Regions from separate parts of the Kitasatospora sp. NPDC038210 genome, predicted to be linked through region 2. Evidence: riboswitches for the same ligand, from Rfam matches in the RefSeq annotation. Region 2 holds a riboswitch; the other holds the start of a gene.
What was found. A riboswitch is a leader RNA that binds a small molecule or an ion and turns the genes downstream of it on or off. The one in region 2 is predicted to bind glycine.

Region 1 (8,061 bases), on a different contig from region 2:
GCCCGGTGTCGATCTCCTCGCGCAGCTCCTCGAAGACGTGGCCGCAGAGCCGGTGCGGCGTGATGTTGACCTCGATGTTGAACCTGCCCAGTTCGGTCTGGAAGTCGCTGGAGCCGATCTCGCTCAGCACCTGGGCGTTGTTCATGGCCGGCAGGCCCTGCTCGTCGGCCAGGTTGAGCTCGATCTCCAGCCCCATCACGGCCCGCGGCCGGTCGAAGCGGTCCTCCCGCAGCATCCGCCCCAGTGCCTCCTGACAGGCCTGGAGCTTGCGCCGGTACAGCTGCCGGTCCGCCAGATCCGCCCGAGTCGCCACGACCTTCTCGCCCACGGTCCCCTCCTTCTGAGACACCCCGTTGAGCCACCCGGCCGACCGACCGTGGAAGCATCATGCCCACCTCGAAGATCGATACCCGAATGCTTGTACTGGCTTGCAATGCAAGGCAACTGACGGAATATCAGACCATCTGCAGACTTGCCCGGCGCCACCGCCTGTGATAAACAGATCACCCTGCGCTTCTGTTCGATGGAATTCGCACAGCCCTCCGGCCGGTCGGCTCCCGCCTCGGAACCCCTCGTCGACGGCGGCGACCGCGCCGGCACCGCGATCCTGCACAACCGGACACGGCCAGGCCCCGTCACCGATGACGCGCCGCGCCATGCCGGTATGCCGCACTCGCACGCCGATCTCGCTTGGAGAGGCGGACCCCGCCATGACTCTGCAGACCCCCCAGCCCCCGCCGAGCGCCCTGCGCGCGGTCCTGGGCGCACTCGACTCGGAGACCGCGCTGCGCCAGCCCGCCGCCGCAGCGCTGCGTCATCCGGCCGGCCCCCTGGTCCCCGCGCATCCGCTCGCGGTGCACGTCCTGGACGGCCCGCGCCCCGAACTCCCCGCCGCCCGCCGCACCGGGTGGCGCTTCCTGATCAAGGACGGCGCCGACGTGGCCGCCGCCGCCGAGGTGGTGCAGGCCGTCGAGGGCCACACCTTCTCCCACTTCACCGCCGGCCCCTACCTCGACTCCACGGTCCGGGCGCTGCGCGAGGCCTGGCAGCTCGCCCAGAGCTCCCGGATCCGCCAGCAGCCCCGGTTGCTGACCTTCCCCGGCCAGTACGCGACGGCGCTCTGGCTGCACAGCCCCGACACCGGCCCGGCCGCCGACCTGCTGATCCCGCTCGCCCCGGCCCCGCTCGGCGTCACCGCCCACCGCGCCTACCCCGCCGCCGAACTCCTGCCGCTGCTCGCCCGGGCCCCGCTCGTCAGGCCGCTGCTGCTCGGCTCCCCCTGAAGCACCCGCATCCGTACGGGCCGCCGGACCACCCGCCCGGCGGCCCTCCGCCGCGTCCGCGCGCCGGCCGGTCCTCCCCGTGCCCGCGCGCCGGCCCGCCCTCCCCCGCCGCCGACGGCCCCGACGACCCTCCGCCGCGCGCCCACGTCCGCGCCCGCAGCCGGGGTCGGAACACGTCACCCGAACGGGCTGCCCACCGGACGCCAGCCGGGCGCCACCCGAACGGGGCACCCGCCATGGCCCGATCGGGCCATCCGCCACCTGATCCACCGGTGCGCGATTTCCCGTCGGCCCCACCTGAACGGGTGATCTCTGCCCGGGAGTTGTGGCGCGTGTCACGAAATGCCTGCGAGCACGTCCGCAGATGCCGACACTGGGAACCAGCGTGGAAGGACCACCTGTCCTACCCACTTGAGCGCCGGTCAACACCTGGTCGGCGTGCGGACAGGATCCGACTACCGCGGCGGCCTCCGGACGGTACGACCTCCGGCGACCGCACCACGGGGAGGATCGCAGAGCGAAGCGAGGGTACGCGTATGTGCCAGCACCGTCCTGAGTGCCCATCGGCCGAGTCCGAGGACCGCGAAGCGGCCGTGTCGGTGGCCTGCCACCCGGAGCAGGGCTGGAGCCTGCTCTGCAACGGCGTCGTCCTGTTCGAGGACACCGGAGAGCTGCTGCCGGACGGCCGGGTGATCGCCCCGCGCCGCCCCGTCGCCCACGCGGCCTGACCGCGCGGTCCGACCGTACGGCGGGCGCGGCCGCCGGATCGATCGCAGTACGGGCAGGGCCCCGGCGGAGAGTTCCGCCGGGGCCCTGCCGTGCGTCCGGCCGCCGTGGCGGCCGGGTGCGTCAGACGCCGTACTCGTCCAGCGGCGGGCAGGAGCAGACCAGGTTGCGGTCGCCGTACGCGCCGTCGATCCGGCTCACCGGCGGCCAGTACTTGTCCGCCGGGTTCACGCCCGCCGGGAAGACCGCGTCCTGCCGCGAGTAGCCGTGCGCCCAGTCGCCGGCCAGCTCGGCGGCGGTGTGCGGGGCATTGCGCAGCGGGTTGTCGTCGGCCGCCCACTCGCCCGAGCCGACCTTGTCGATCTCGCCCCGGATCTCGATCATCGCGTCGCAGAAACGGTCGATCTCGTGCAGGTCCTCGGACTCGGTCGGCTCGATCATCAGCGTGCCGGCCACCGGGAAGGACATCGTCGGCGCGTGGAAGCCGTAGTCGATCAGGCGCTTGGCGATGTCGTCCACCGTCACGCCCGTCTCCTTGGTCAGCGGGCGCAGGTCGATGATGCACTCGTGCGCGACCAGCCCGCCCGGGCCGGTGTAGAGCACCGGGAAGTGCGGCGCCAGGCGCTTGGCGATGTAGTTGGCGTTCAGCACCGCGACCTGGGTGGCGTGCTTGAGGCCCTCGCCGCCCATCAGCCGGACGTACGCCCAGGAGATCGGCAGGATCGCCGCCGAGCCCCACGGCGCGGCCGAGATCGGACCGACACCGGTGGCCGGGCCGGCCTCCGCCTGCAGCGGGTGGTTCGGCAGGTACGGCGCCAGGTGGGCGCGCACCGCGACCGGGCCGACGCCCGGACCGCCACCGCCGTGCGGGATGCAGAAGGTCTTGTGCAGGTTCAGGTGCGAGACGTCCGCGCCGAACTTGCCCGGCTTGGCCAGACCGACCAGGGCGTTCAGGTTGGCGCCGTCCACGTAGACCTGGCCGCCGGCCTCGTGGACCATCGCGCAGATCTGGGTGATCTCGGTCTCGTACACGCCGTGGGTCGACGGGTAGGTGACCATCAGCACCGACAGGTTGTCGCGGTGCTGCTCGATCTTGGCCTTCAGGTCCTCGACGTCCACGTCGCCGTCGACCAGGGTCTTCACCACGACCACGCGCATGCCGGCCATCACCGCGGAGGCCGCGTTGGTGCCGTGCGCCGAGGACGGGATCAGGCAGACGTCACGCTGGGTGTCGCCGTTGGCGTGGTGGTAGGCGCGGACGGCCAGCAGGCCGGCCAGCTCGCCCTGGGAGCCCGCGTTCGGCTGGATCGAGACCGCGTCGTAGCCGGTCACCTCGACCAGCTGCTGCTCCAGCTGGCGGATCAGGGTCAGGTAGCCCTGGGCCTGGTCGATCGGCGCGAAGGGGTGGAGCTGGCCGAACTCCGGCCAGGTCACGGCCTCCATCTCGGTGGTCGCGTTGAGCTTCATGGTGCAGGAGCCCAGCGGGATCATGCCGCGGTCCAGCGCGTAGTCCCGGTCCGACAGGCGGCGCAGGTAGCGCAGCATGGCGGTCTCCGAGCGGTGGCTGTGGAAGACCGGGTGGGTCAGGTACTCGTCCTCGCGCAGCAGCGCGCCCGGCAGCGCGTCGGCGGCCTCGGCGACCTCGACCGCCTCGACGCCGAACGCGGCCCAGACGCCGGCCAGGTGCTCGCGGGTGGTGGTCTCGTCGGTGGAGATCGAGATCCGGTCCGCGCCGTCCTGGTGGACGTTGATGCCGTTGGCGCGGGCGGCGGCGGCGATCTCGGCGGCGCGGCCCGGGACGACGGCGGTGACGGTGTCGAAGAACTCGCCGTGCAGCAGCTCGACGCCGCCGGCCCGCAGGCCCTCGGCGAGGGCCGCGGCGTAGCGGTGGGTGCGGCGGGCGATGTCGGCGAGGCCGTCCGGGCCGTGGTAGACGGCGTACATCGAGGCCATGACGGCGAGCAGCACCTGGGCGGTGCAGATGTTGCTGGTGGCCTTCTCGCGGCGGATGTGCTGCTCGCGGGTCTGCAGCGCCAGGCGGTAGGCGCGGTTGCCGTCGGAGTCGACGGAGACGCCGACCAGGCGGCCGGGCAGCGAGCGGGCGTACTCGGCGCGCACCGAGAGGTAGCCGGCGTGCGGGCCGCCGAAGCCCATCGGCACGCCGAAGCGCTGCGAGGTGCCGCAGGCGATGTCGGCGCCCAGCGAGCCGGGGGACTTGAGCAGGGTCAGCGCCAGCAGGTCGGCGGCGACGGCGACGATCGCGCCCAGGCCGTGCGCCTGCTCGATCACCGGGGTGAGGTCGCGGACCACACCGGTGGCGCCCGGGTACTGCAGCAGCACGCCGAAGACGCCGCGCTCGGCGATCTCGGCCGGGATGCCCTCGGACAGGTCGGCGACGACGACCTCGACACCGGTCGGCACCGCGCGGGTGTTGATCACCGCGATGGTCTGCGGCAGGGTCTCGGCGTCGACCAGGAAGACGCCGCCCTTGACCTTGGTGACGCGGCGGGCCAGCGCCATAGCCTCGGCGGCCGCGGTGCCCTCGTCCAGCAGCGAGGAGCCGGAGGTCGGCAGGCCCGTCAGGTCGGAGACCAGGGTCTGGAAGTTGAGCAGCGCCTCCAGGCGGCCCTGGGAGATCTCCGGCTGGTACGGGGTGTAGGCGGTGTACCAGGCCGGGTTCTCCATGACGTTGCGCAGGATCACCGGCGGGGTGAAGGTGCCGTAGTAGCCCAGGCCGATCATCGGCTGGAGCACCTGGTTGCGGCCGGCCAGCTCGCGCAGCTCGGCGAGGACCTGCGCCTCGGACCGGCCGGCGGGCAGGTCCAGGCCGGTGATGGAGCGGATCGCCTCGGGCACGGCCGTGGCGGCGAGCTCGTCCAGCGAGCCGTAGCCGACGGACGCCAGCATCTTCTCCTGCGCGGCGGCGTCGGGGCCGATGTGGCGGTTCTCGAAGGGGCTGGCCAGCTCAAGCTCGGTGAGGGTCGGGGCGCCGGTGGGGCGTCCCGCGTTCGGCTGGGCGTTCATGTGGTCGAGGCCTCCTGGTCACGGACCGGCGGGGGTACGCACGCCGGCCGACCTTCCCGCTGCGGACAGCGAACTCAGCCGTGGCGGGCGAACCCGACAGGCCTCCCCCTCTGTCATCGGGACCTGAGAGCTTCGCCCGCACGGAGCGCGCTGTGAGCGCTCCGTCGGCTTGCACCGTCGGTGAGGGTGGTGGTCGCCGGCTTCCGTGCCGACACTCCTGCCCTGCTTTCCAGAGTGACCTACCCCACACGGTACGGATGCCTGAGAGATTCCGGGGAGGAGTTGCTCCTTCGGCGCCCCGACCAGCGGTTTTCGCGGCGGAGACTCTCCCGAGCGGGCTCTGCGGTCGCCGCCCAGGGTACCAGCGGGAGGCCTTCCGATCACGGGTGCTTCAGGTCACGCCGGGTCTACGCGCGTCCCCCGGACGGCGCAGCACGCAGCCCGTCCGGCGCACCCCGGTCGCGCCCGTCCGATTCATGGCATTTGGTGTGAAGTGGCGGACGGAACGGGTGCTCCGGCCGCCTTCCTGCGGGGGTTCCGCAGGCCCAGCGCCCTGGAGGAATGAGTGCAGACCGACATCGACCCCCGGGACCTCATCGGCCACAAGGCGGTCGACCGCAACGGAGACAAGATCGGCACGGTCGACGAGGTCTATCTGGACGATGCCACCGGACGGCCCGAGTGGGCCGCCGTCCGGACCGGCATCTTCGGCCGGGACGCCTTCGTCCCGCTCACCACGAGCGACTTCTCCGGCGAAGAGCTCCGGGTCCCGTACGACAAGTCGCTGGTCAAGGAGTCCCCGGACTTCGGTGTGGGCCAGCACCTGTCCCCCGCCCAGGAACTCCAGCTCTACCGCTACTACGGCCTCGACACCCCGGGGAGCGACGACCCGGCCGGCGAGAGCGGCGGCCACGCCGCGCAGTCCGACCTCGACTTCGGCACCGCCCCGGCCGCCGCACCCGCGACGGCTGCGGCGGCTGTGGCCACGGCCACCACCACCAAGCCGCTCGCCCGCCACTCGCCCGAGCCCGCCCCGACCGACACCAGCACCGCCCCGGAGGCCCACGTGCGCACCCTCAGTGCCCCCGCACCCGCCCACGCTCCCGCTCCCGCTCCCGCCGTCACGCCTCCCGTCGAGCCCAAGCCGCAACCGCAGCCTCAATCGCACCCGCAGTCGCAGCCCGCCGAGAGCACCGTGGGCGCCGCCGCCCCCGCCCCCACCGACCCGATCGAGATCACCTGCCGCGAGGAGCGGCTGGACGTCACCACCGAGTGGCACACCGTGGGCACCGCCAAGCTGCGCAAGTACGTGACGACCGAGCAGATCGAGCGCCGCGTCCCGGTGGTCCGCGAGCGCGTCCGGGTCGAGCGGATTCCGGTCGGCGAGGCCGAGCGCGCCTCCCTCACCGAGAAGGAGATCGCCGAGGCCGTCGAGGAGGTCACCCTCCGCGAGGAGCGTCCGGTGGTGCACAAGTACCTCGCCCCCGTCGAGCGCGTCCGCCTCGTCGTCGAGCGCTACACCGCCGAGGAGGTGATCCGGGACGAAGTCCGCCGCGAACACGTCGAGGTCCACGACGACACCCCCGCCGAGATCGCCGAGGGCCCGCACCCGTCGCCGGCCGCTCCCGCCCCGGAGACCTCCCGCCCCGCCGTCATGCGTCCCCTCGTCTGACCGGTACCCCACCAAGGGCCCCGACCACCCGGCCGGGGCCCTTCCCCGTGCCCGGGCACCCGCTGCGACGGCCACCCCAAGCCCGCCACAGGCGCCCGACGGGCGCCCGGCGCTCCGCCTTTGCCAAAGCTTAACCACTCGATATTTGACACTCTGAAGTATCTCCCTGCATGGTTACTTCAGTTCATTCACTATGTACGGGAGGAAGCAACCGTGAGTGAGGCACCCCAGCCCACCACCGCGGCCGAGAAGCAGAGCAGCGCCCGGGTCCTGCCGGCCCTCATCCTGGCGATGCTGTCGTTCAGCGTGGTGCAGACCGCGGTCGTCCCGATCCTGCCCTCGCTGGCCAAGGAACTGAGCGTCTCGGCCTCCAGCATCACCTGGCTGATGACCGCCAACCTGCTCTCCGCCGCAGTGCTGACTCCCCTTCTCGGCCGCTTCGGCGACCTCCGGGGCCGTAAGCCGATGCTGCTGATCTCGCTGGCCGGTCTGGTCGCCGGCTCGGCGCTGGCGGTCACCACCCACTCCTTCACGTGGCTGGTCGTCGCCCGCGTCCTGCAGGGCGCCGGCGGTGGCGTGATGCCGCTGGCGATCAGCATCGTCCGCGACGAGCTGCCCAAGCAGAAGGTGACCGGCGGCGTCGCCGCCATCAGCGCCTCGATGGGCGTCGGCTCCGGCCTCGGCCTGGTCGCGACCGGTCTCCTGCTGGAGCACTGGAACTACAAGTCGATCTTCTGGATGGGCCTGGTCTTCGGCCTGATCGCCGTCGCCCTGGTCGCCTTCCGCGTCCCGTCCGACCCGGTCACCGACAAGGAGGGCGGCGCCGACCCGCTCGGCGCGATCACCCTGGCCGGCTGGCTCTCCGCACTGCTCGTCGCGGTCAGCCAGGGCAACCACTGGGGCTGGACCTCCACCAAGACCCTCGGCCTCTTCGCCGTCGCCGCCGTCGTCGCCCTGGTCTGGGGCATCATCGAGACCAAGGTCAAGCACCCGCTCGTGGACATGAAGATGATGTCCCGCCCGGCCGTCGCCTTCACCAACACCGCGGGCCTGCTGATCGGCTTCGGCATGTACGGCTCCTTCATGGTCATCAGCAACTTCGCCCAGACCCCGGAGAAGCTGACCCACTACGGCTTCACCGCCACCGTCCTGCACGCCGGTGTCATGCTGCTGCCGTCCGCGATCGGCTCGATGGTGGCCGCCCCGCTCGGCGCGGTGCTGATCGCCCGTCGCGGTCCGCGTCTGCCGCTGGTCCTCGGTGGTGTCCTCGGCGCCATCGCGATGGCCTACCTGGCCCTGCGGCACAGCCACGAGGGCGACATCTACACCGCCTCGGCGATCTTCGGCCTGGGCGTC
Region 2 (8,061 bases):
GGGTAGGCGGACCAGCCGGCGATGATCAGCTTGGGCTGGTGCTCCTTGGCGAGGCGCTCGACCTCGGCCATGTCGACCTGGCCGGTCTTCTCGTCCACGTGGTACGCGACCACGTTGTAGAGCTTGCCGGAGAAGTTGATCTTCATGCCGTGGGTCAGGTGACCACCGTGCGCCAGGTTCAGGCCCAGGATGGTGTCGCCCGGCTGGATCAGCGCGAACATCGCGGCGGCGTTGGCCTGCGCGCCGGAGTGCGGCTGCACGTTGGCGTGCTCGGCGCCGAACAGGGCCTTGATGCGGTCGATCGCGATCTGCTCGACCACGTCGACGTGCTCGCAGCCGCCGTAGTAGCGACGGCCGGGGTAGCCCTCGGCGTACTTGTTGGTGAGCACCGAGCCCTGGGCCTCCATGACCGCCACCGGGGCGAAGTTCTCGGAGGCGATCATTTCCAGCGTGGTCTGCTGGCGGTGCAGCTCGGCGTCGACCGCGGCGGCGATCTCCGGGTCGAGGGCGTGCAGGGACTGGTTGAGAACCGTCATGGTGTGGTCTTCCCGGGAGGAGCGACAGGGGGGAGACGGCGCGGGGTGGGCCGCGGCACGGCGGCCCGCCCCGTCACCAGTGGATCAGCCCTGGGGGTTGGTGAGGGCCTCGTACTCGTCGGCGCTGAGCAGCTCGTCGGTGGACTCGACGCGCACCTTGAACAGCCAGGCGCTGCCGAACGGGTCGGCGTTCACGGTGGCCGGGTCGGCGACGACGTCCTCGTTGATCTCGGTGACCTCACCGGTCACCGGGGAGAACAGGTCGCTGACCGACTTGGTGGACTCCAGCTCGCCGCAGGTCTCGCCGGCGGTGATGGTGTCGCCGACGGCCGGCAGCTGCACGTAGACGATGTCACCGAGGGCGTCGGCGGCGTGCTTGGTGATGCCGACCGTGGAAACACCGTCCTCAGCGGCCGTCAGCCACTCGTGCTCCTTGGTGTACTGCAGGTGCTGGGGGTTGCTCATGACGTCATTCTCCAGGATGGGAAGCGGGTACGACGAAGCGGGCCGCCGCGCGGACGGCTTCGACCTGCGTCTATGGGAAAACGGGGGGCCCGGACGGGCGTCAGCGGGCGCGCTTGTAGAACGGCAGCGCCACGACCCGGACCGGCTCGTGCTTGCCGCGGACGTCCACCGCGACGGTGCTGCCGGGGGCGGCGTGGGCCGCGTCGACGTAGGCCATCGCGATCGGCTGGCCCAGCGTCGGGGACGGAGCGCCGGAGGTGATCCGGCCGATCGGGGCACCGTCGGCGGAGACCACGCTGTACTCGGCGCGCGGGACGCGCTTGCCCTCGGAGACCAGGCCGACCAGCACCCGCGGCGGGTTGGCCTCGGCCGCGGCGGCGGCCTGCTCCAGCGCCTTGCGGCCGACGAAGGCGCCCTCGTTGGTGGTCTTGTCGAAGCGGACGACCCGGCCCAGGCCCGCGTCGAACGGGGTGAGGTCGGTGGACAGCTCGTGCCCGTACAGCGGCATGCCCGCCTCCAGGCGCAGCGTGTCGCGGCAGGACAGGCCGCAGGGGACCAGGCCGCGGCCCTCGCCGGCGGCGGTCAGCGCCTGCCAGATCTCCTCGGCGTCGGCCGGGCGGCAGAAGATCTCGAAGCCGTCCTCGCCGGTGTAGCCGGTGCGGGCCAGCAGCACCTCGCGGCCGGCGACCTGCGCCGGGAGGATCGCGTAGTACTTCAGGCCGGGCAGGTCGGCGTCGGTGGTCCCGGCCAGGATGGCGGTCGACTCCGGGCCCTGGACGGCGATCAGCGCGTAGGTGTCGCGGTCGTCGGTGACGACGGCGTCGAAGCCCTTGGCGCGGGCGATCAGCTCGTCGAGGACCAGCTGGGCGTTGGAGGCGTTGGCGACGACCAGGAAGGCGTCCTCGCGCAGGCGGTAGACGATCAGGTCGTCCAGGATGCCGCCGTCCTCGGCGCAGATCATGGTGTAGCGGGCGCGCAGCACGCCCAGCGCGGAGACGAAGCCGACCAGCGCGTGGTCCAGCATCTCGCCGGCCTGCGGGCCGGTGACGGTGATCTCGCCCATGTGGGAGAGGTCGAACAGACCGGCCTTGGTGCGGACGGCGAGGTGCTCCTCGCGCTCGCTGCCGTAGCGCAGCGGCATGTCCCAGCCGGCGAAGTCGGTCATGGTCGCGCCGAGGGCGCGGTGCAGCGCGTCGAGCGCGGTCAGGCGGAGGGACGACATGGCCAGGAACTCCTCGGTCGGGGCACTCAGGGGTGCACGCGCCGGACCGGACCCGCTCGGGGGCCGACCCTGCGCGCGGGCATGCGGCGGCGTGGGTCTCCCCATCTGTCGTCGAACCTGAGAGCTTCACCGCCCGCAGGCCCGCAGCTGTTTCCAGCTTGGGGGACAGCATGGCGGCTTGCACCGTGGGTGGGCGCGCGACAGGGCCGTGCGCCGCTTTCCAGATGTGCCTAACCCGTGCGGTAGGGGGGCCTGAGAGATTCCGGGGAGGACTTGCTCCTTCGGCGCCGGCTCTGCCGCCACGCTGGCGGCACTCCGGGCTCTCCCGCGCGGGTTCGAGCGGCCGGTATGGAGTTGTGGAGCCCGCGGCGCATGCCGTCGGACGCGCACATCATGGCACGTCCCGGACCGGGAAGGGAGAGGGGACCCGGTCACACGGGAGGAGGGGACCGGATCGGGCGGGAGGAGGGGACCGGGTCGGGCGGGAACGGCGGCCCCGCCCGCCCCGCGGGCGGGACGACGGGGGCTTGAAGACGGGCCCTAGACTGCTCCGCGTCGGCGCAGCAGAGGGCGGCCGACCGGCAGAGGGCGGAATCGGCGGCGCATGGGGTACCCGGTGGAGCAGCAGCAGGGGTGGGGCGGTCCCGAGGGGGCGCCGGCGGGTGGCACGTGGCCGGCCAACGAGCTGGAGCAGGTGCTGACCGCGGCCATGGGCGACCCGGGCGCGACGCCGCGGGTGATCGAGGTGCTGGCCCGCAGCCAGGTGTGGGTGCCGCTGCCGGCCGGGGCCGACCCGCAGGGGCAGGCGCTGGACCTGCCGATCATCGAGCTGGGCGGCGACCCGTACGTGCCGGTGTTCTCCTCGCAGGAGGTGTTCCTGCAGCAGGCGCCGGGGATGGCCTTCGCGATCGCGCCGGTCTGGGAGTTCGCCCGCGGGCTGCCGCTGGGCGTGGGCATCGCGGTGAACCCGGAGGCGGCGGTGGGCATCCCCGTGCCGCCGCAGGGCGTGGCCGAGCTGCGCCGTGGTCCGCGCGAGGACCGCTGGGAGGGCGCGGAGGATCCGGCGGCGCCGACCGGCGGCCGGGTGGCGTTGCGCGAGCCGGTTCCGGGCGAGGACCCGGAGCACTTCCTGGCCGCCTGCCGGGCCGAGCTCTCGGCCCTTCCCGGGGTGTTGACCGCGCGCCGGGCGCTGGCCAGCATCGAGGGCGAGCCGACCGTGATGTTCGTGGGCGTCCAGTTGGATCCGGCGGCCCCGGCCGAGCCGGCCGCGGTGAACGACGCGCTCGGCCGAGCGCTGGGAACCGCGCCGCTGCCGGGTGGCGTCCACCTCGTACTGCTCGACCTCGCCGACGACCCGGTGGTCGAGTGGCTGCTCACCCGGGTAATGCCTTTCTACACGCGGGTGTGAGCGGGGTTCGTTCGTAGGCACGTCGCCGTGGCGGTGGCCGGTGCCGCGCCATAGGGTGCGTGCAGACGGCCGACGGGCCGGCGGGTTCGAGGAAAGAGGCGCGGCGAGGTGGGCGCATGAGTGCGGGAACGGGAGCGGGCGGGGCGCCGGGGCCCTGGGGCCAGGCCCCGGCCGGGCACCCGGGAGCGGACCCCGGCGTGTTGGAGCACGCCCTGCGCGAGGTCGCGCCGGAGCGCTACGACGCGTACGAGCGACTGCTGCACGCGCTGGCGGACGGCCGGGTCTGGATGCTGCTCTGGCACGGCACGCCGGGCAGTCCGGACGCGCAGTACGGGAACATGGAGATCAGCGGCCACGGCTACGCGCCGGCCGTCACCTCGCCCGAGCAGCTCGCCGCGTCCGGCTGGGCGCGGGCCCACGAGGTCATCTCCGGCCGGGAGATCGCCGCGTCGCTGTACCGCACCCGCTGGGGCCTGTGGCTCAACCCGCACGCCCCCGGTGGCGGTGTCGGCGTGCCCTGGGCCGACCTGCGGCGGATCGCCGCGGGCCTGGACCGGCTGCCGGCCGGTCCGCTGAAGCTGAGCGAGCCGCAGGTCAACGCGCAGCCGTTCTTCGCGCTGCTGGAGCGGCAGGCCGGTGAGGTGCGCGCGGTGCGGGCGCTGCGCCGGGCCTGGGTGCAGCCGGCGGTGGGGGAGCCGTACCTGGCGATCGGCCTCGACCTGTACGAGAGTTCTCCGCCCGCGGTGGAGGCGGTGCGCGCCCTGATGCAGCGGGCGATCGCGGTGGCCCCGGAGGGGCTCGCGGTGTCCACGGTGGCGATGTCGGACGAGTACGACCCGGTGGCGCTGTGGATGCGCGCCAACTCGCGGCCGTTCTTCGACCGGGAGTCCGGGCGCCCGGCGACCGGTCCGTACCCGCCGGTGCCGCCGCCCGCGTACCCGGGGCCGTCGATGCCGGGGCAGCCGACGCCGGGGTGGGCGTACGGCACGCAGGCGCCTGCGCCGGGCTGGCAGCAGCAGCCCCAGCAGCCGTGGCCGGGCTACCCCGGGCGCTGATTGCCAAACCCGAAATCCTTGCCACGAAGCCGACTTGATTGTCCATCAAGTCGGCTTCGATGCTTTCCGGACGGATTTCCGGATATGAGGTCCGGTCATCTTGACATGCCTGTTACAGCCATGTGAAGAGGTATATGCCGGAGATCGGGGAGATGCATGCCTGCAGATCACAGTTGGGCATCTGTCGGTTGTCAGGGCTGGCGCAAGCCAGTTCGCATGGCAGAGAGTTCTGCGCAACGCACCGCGCGTCCTGGAACCCCACAAAGGTGAGCGCGCACGCCGACCGCTCGTCCACGCGAAGCCCATGCCGCGTGGCGACAGTGCCCGTGCACGAAGCACTGTCGCGAACACCCGCTCCTCCTACAGCTTTCGCACGTCCGCAGCCGCACCGCCGAAGCCGGCGACCGGCACCCGTGGGCCGGCCACCGTCGGCGAGGGGACCAACTGACCATGACCGCATCCGTGACCACCGCCGGGAACGAGCCGGAGGCAGCCGCCGCCCCGAGCCCGGCCAAGAAGATCGAGGGCCGCTCCCTCGGCCAGATCGCCTGGACGCGCTTCAAGCGCGACAAGGCCGCCGTCATCGGCGGCGTCGTGGTGATCCTGCTGATCCTGCTCGCCGTGCTGGCCAAGCCGATCGAGTCGATGTTCGGGCTCGACCCGGACGCCCTCCACCAGGACCTCCTGGACGCCGACCTCGGCGGTCTGCCGCTCGGCGACTGGGGCGGCATGAGCGGGGACCACCCGCTCGGCATCGACCCGCTGCAGGGCCGGGACCTGCTCACCCGTGTGATCGAGGGTTCCTGGGTCTCCCTGCTGGTCGCCTTCGGCGCGACCGTGCTGTCCAACACCATCGGCACCGTGCTCGGCATCATGGCCGGCTACTACGGTGGTTGGGTCGACACGCTGATCAGCCGGATCATGGACGTCTTCCTGGCCTTCCCGCTGCTGCTGTTCGCGATCGCCATCTCGACCTCGCTGCAGGGCGGTGCGTTCGGCCTGCACGGCCTGCCGCTGCACATCATGGTGCTGATCTTCGTGATCGGCTTCTTCAACTGGCCCTACATGGGCCGGATCGTGCGCGGACAGACGCTCTCGCTGCGCGAGCGGGAGTTCGTGCACGCGGCCCGCAGCCTCGGCGCCCGCGGCCCGTTCATCCTGTTCAAGGAACTGCTGCCCAACCTGGTCGGTCCGATCCTGGTCTACTCGACCCTGCTGATCCCGACCAACATCCTCTTCGAGGCCGGGCTGAGCTTCCTCGGCGTCGGCATCCAGCCCCCGCAGGCCTCCTGGGGCGGGATGCTCCAGGACGCGATCCGGTACTACCAGGTGGACCCCCAGTACATGGTGGTCCCCGGTCTGGCGATCTTCATCACCGTGCTCGCCTTCAACCTGCTCGGCGACGGGCTGCGCGACGCCCTCGATCCCAAGAGCAACTGACCCTGAGCAGCTGACTCCGCGTCAGGACCCTCCACCGCCTCCACATCCCCAAGGGGTTGATCTCTCCCATGCGTAGGTCCCGTACCGTCGCCCTGACCGCGGCGGCCGCCGCCGCGGTCCTGGTCGTCACCGGCTGCTCCAGCTCGCCGAAGAAGAGCGACGACAACTCGTCCTCCGCATCGGGCGGCGGAGCCAACGCGGCCACCAAGAACATCGTCAACGCCTCGGACAAGAAGGGCGGGACGGTCACCTTCGAGATGAAGGGCACCCCGGACTCGCTGGACCCGGGCAACACGTACTACGCGTACATCTACAACTTCTCGCGCCTGTACGCCCGCCCGCTGACCACCTTCAACCCGGCCGCGGGCGAGGACGGCAACAAGCTCGTCCCGGACCTCGCCGAGTCGATGGGCCAGCCCAGCGCGGACGGCCTGACCTGGACGTACAAGCTGCGCCAGGGCCTGAAGTACGACGACGGCACCCCGATCACCTCGAAGGACGTCAAGTACGCCGTCGAGCGCTCCAACTTCGCGCCGGACGTGAACTCCAACGGCCCGACCTACTTCCACGACCTGCTGGTCGACAACGACACGCCGTACGCGGGCCCGTACAAGGACAAGGCCGGCGGCCTGAACTCGATCGAGACGCCGGACGACACCACGATCGTCTTCCACCTGAAGCACCCGTTCGCGGACTTCGACTACCTGGTCAGCGCCCCGCAGACCGCGCCGGTCCCGCAGGCCAAGGACACCGGTGCCGACTACGTGAAGCACATCGTGTCCTCGGGCTCCTTCAAGTTCGAGTCCTACGAGGACGGCAAGCAGGCCGTCCTGGTGCCCAACACCAACTGGGACAAGAGCACCGACCCGATCCGGAAGCAGCTTCCGGAGAAGATCGTGCTCAAGATGAACATCGACCAGGCCACCATCGACAAGGACCTGCTGGCCGGCAACGCCCAGGTCGACCTGGTGGGCGGCGGCGTCGACCCGCAGACCCAGGCGCAGATCCTGCAGAACCCGAAGCTGAAGGCCAGCACCGACAACGCCTACGGCGGCCGTCTGGTCTACCTGGCGATCAACTCCAAGGTCGCGCCGTTCGACAACGTCGACTGCCGCAAGGCCGTCCAGTTCGCGATCGACAAGGTCTCGGTGCAGACCGCCGAGGGCGGCCCGATCCGCGGCCAGATCGCCAACACGGTGCTCCCGCCGGACATCCCGGGCCACCAGGACTTCAACGCGTTCGAGACCAAGGACAACAAGGGTGACGAGGCCAAGGCCAAGGACGCCCTGAAGGCCTGCGGCAAGGACAGCATCAACACCGTCATCTCGGCCCGCACCGAGCGCGCCACCGAGGTCGCCGCGGCCACCTCGATCCAGGCCGCGCTGAAGAAGGTCGGCATCAACGCCGAGATCCAGCAGTACCCGCAGGGCAAGTACCTGACCGACAGCGCCGGTGCCCCGCAGTTCACCCAGGACCACAACATCGGTCTGATGATGATGCAGTGGGGTGCCGACTGGCCGACCGGCTACGGCTTCCTGCAGCAGATCGTCGACGGCCGCGCGATCAAGCCCTCCGGCAACAGCAACCTGTCCCAGCTGGACGACCCGTCGGTCAACAAGCTGCTCGACGACGCCGCCGTCAACCCGGACAAGGCGGCCCGCGAGAAGATCTACGGCGACATCGACAAGAAGGTCATGGACCAGGCGGTCATCGTCCCGCTGACCTACTTCAAGGTCTTCCTGTACCGCCCGGACAACGCCACCAACCTGGCCTCCACGCCGGCGTTCTCGGGTGAGTACGACTACCTGAACATCGGCACCACCAAGTAAGAGCCTGGCTCCGCATCCCTGAAGGCAGGTGAAGGCAGCGGCGCCCGCCGCCGTCCGGAAGATCCCGGACGGCGGCGGGCCGCCGGAGCCGCCCAACTGTGTTTGC

Region 1: it holds a riboswitch for glycine, as region 2 does, so the genes downstream of both, gcvP (aminomethyl-transferring glycine dehydrogenase) here and gcvT (glycine cleavage system aminomethyltransferase GcvT) in region 2, are expected to answer to the same signal.

What each region holds. Positions count from the first base shown of each region.
Region 1 covers NZ_JBVJYK010000007.1:14,571-22,631, reverse strand. The annotation lists gene ACZ7KX_RS16310 (glutamate-cysteine ligase family protein) at 1-328, opposite strand, end outside; gene ACZ7KX_RS16305 (hypothetical protein) at 711-1,283, shown strand; gene ACZ7KX_RS16300 (DUF5999 family protein) at 1,820-2,011, shown strand; gene gcvP (aminomethyl-transferring glycine dehydrogenase) at 2,133-5,033, opposite strand; glycine riboswitch at 5,137-5,271, opposite strand; glycine riboswitch at 5,273-5,375, opposite strand; gene ACZ7KX_RS16290 (PRC and DUF2382 domain-containing protein) at 5,599-6,705, shown strand; gene ACZ7KX_RS16285 (MFS transporter) at 6,919-8,061, shown strand, end outside.
Region 2 covers NZ_JBVJYK010000006.1:51,533-59,593, reverse strand. The annotation lists gene glyA (serine hydroxymethyltransferase) at 1-536, opposite strand, end outside; gene gcvH (glycine cleavage system protein GcvH) at 621-1,001, opposite strand; gene gcvT (glycine cleavage system aminomethyltransferase GcvT) at 1,102-2,223, opposite strand; glycine riboswitch at 2,454-2,561, opposite strand; gene ACZ7KX_RS14385 (enhanced serine sensitivity protein SseB C-terminal domain-containing protein) at 2,828-3,631, shown strand; gene ACZ7KX_RS14380 (enhanced serine sensitivity protein SseB C-terminal domain-containing protein) at 3,748-4,686, shown strand; gene ACZ7KX_RS14375 (ABC transporter permease) at 5,137-6,126, shown strand; gene ACZ7KX_RS14370 (ABC transporter substrate-binding protein) at 6,195-7,955, shown strand; gene ACZ7KX_RS14365 (ABC transporter permease) at 8,054-8,061, shown strand, end outside.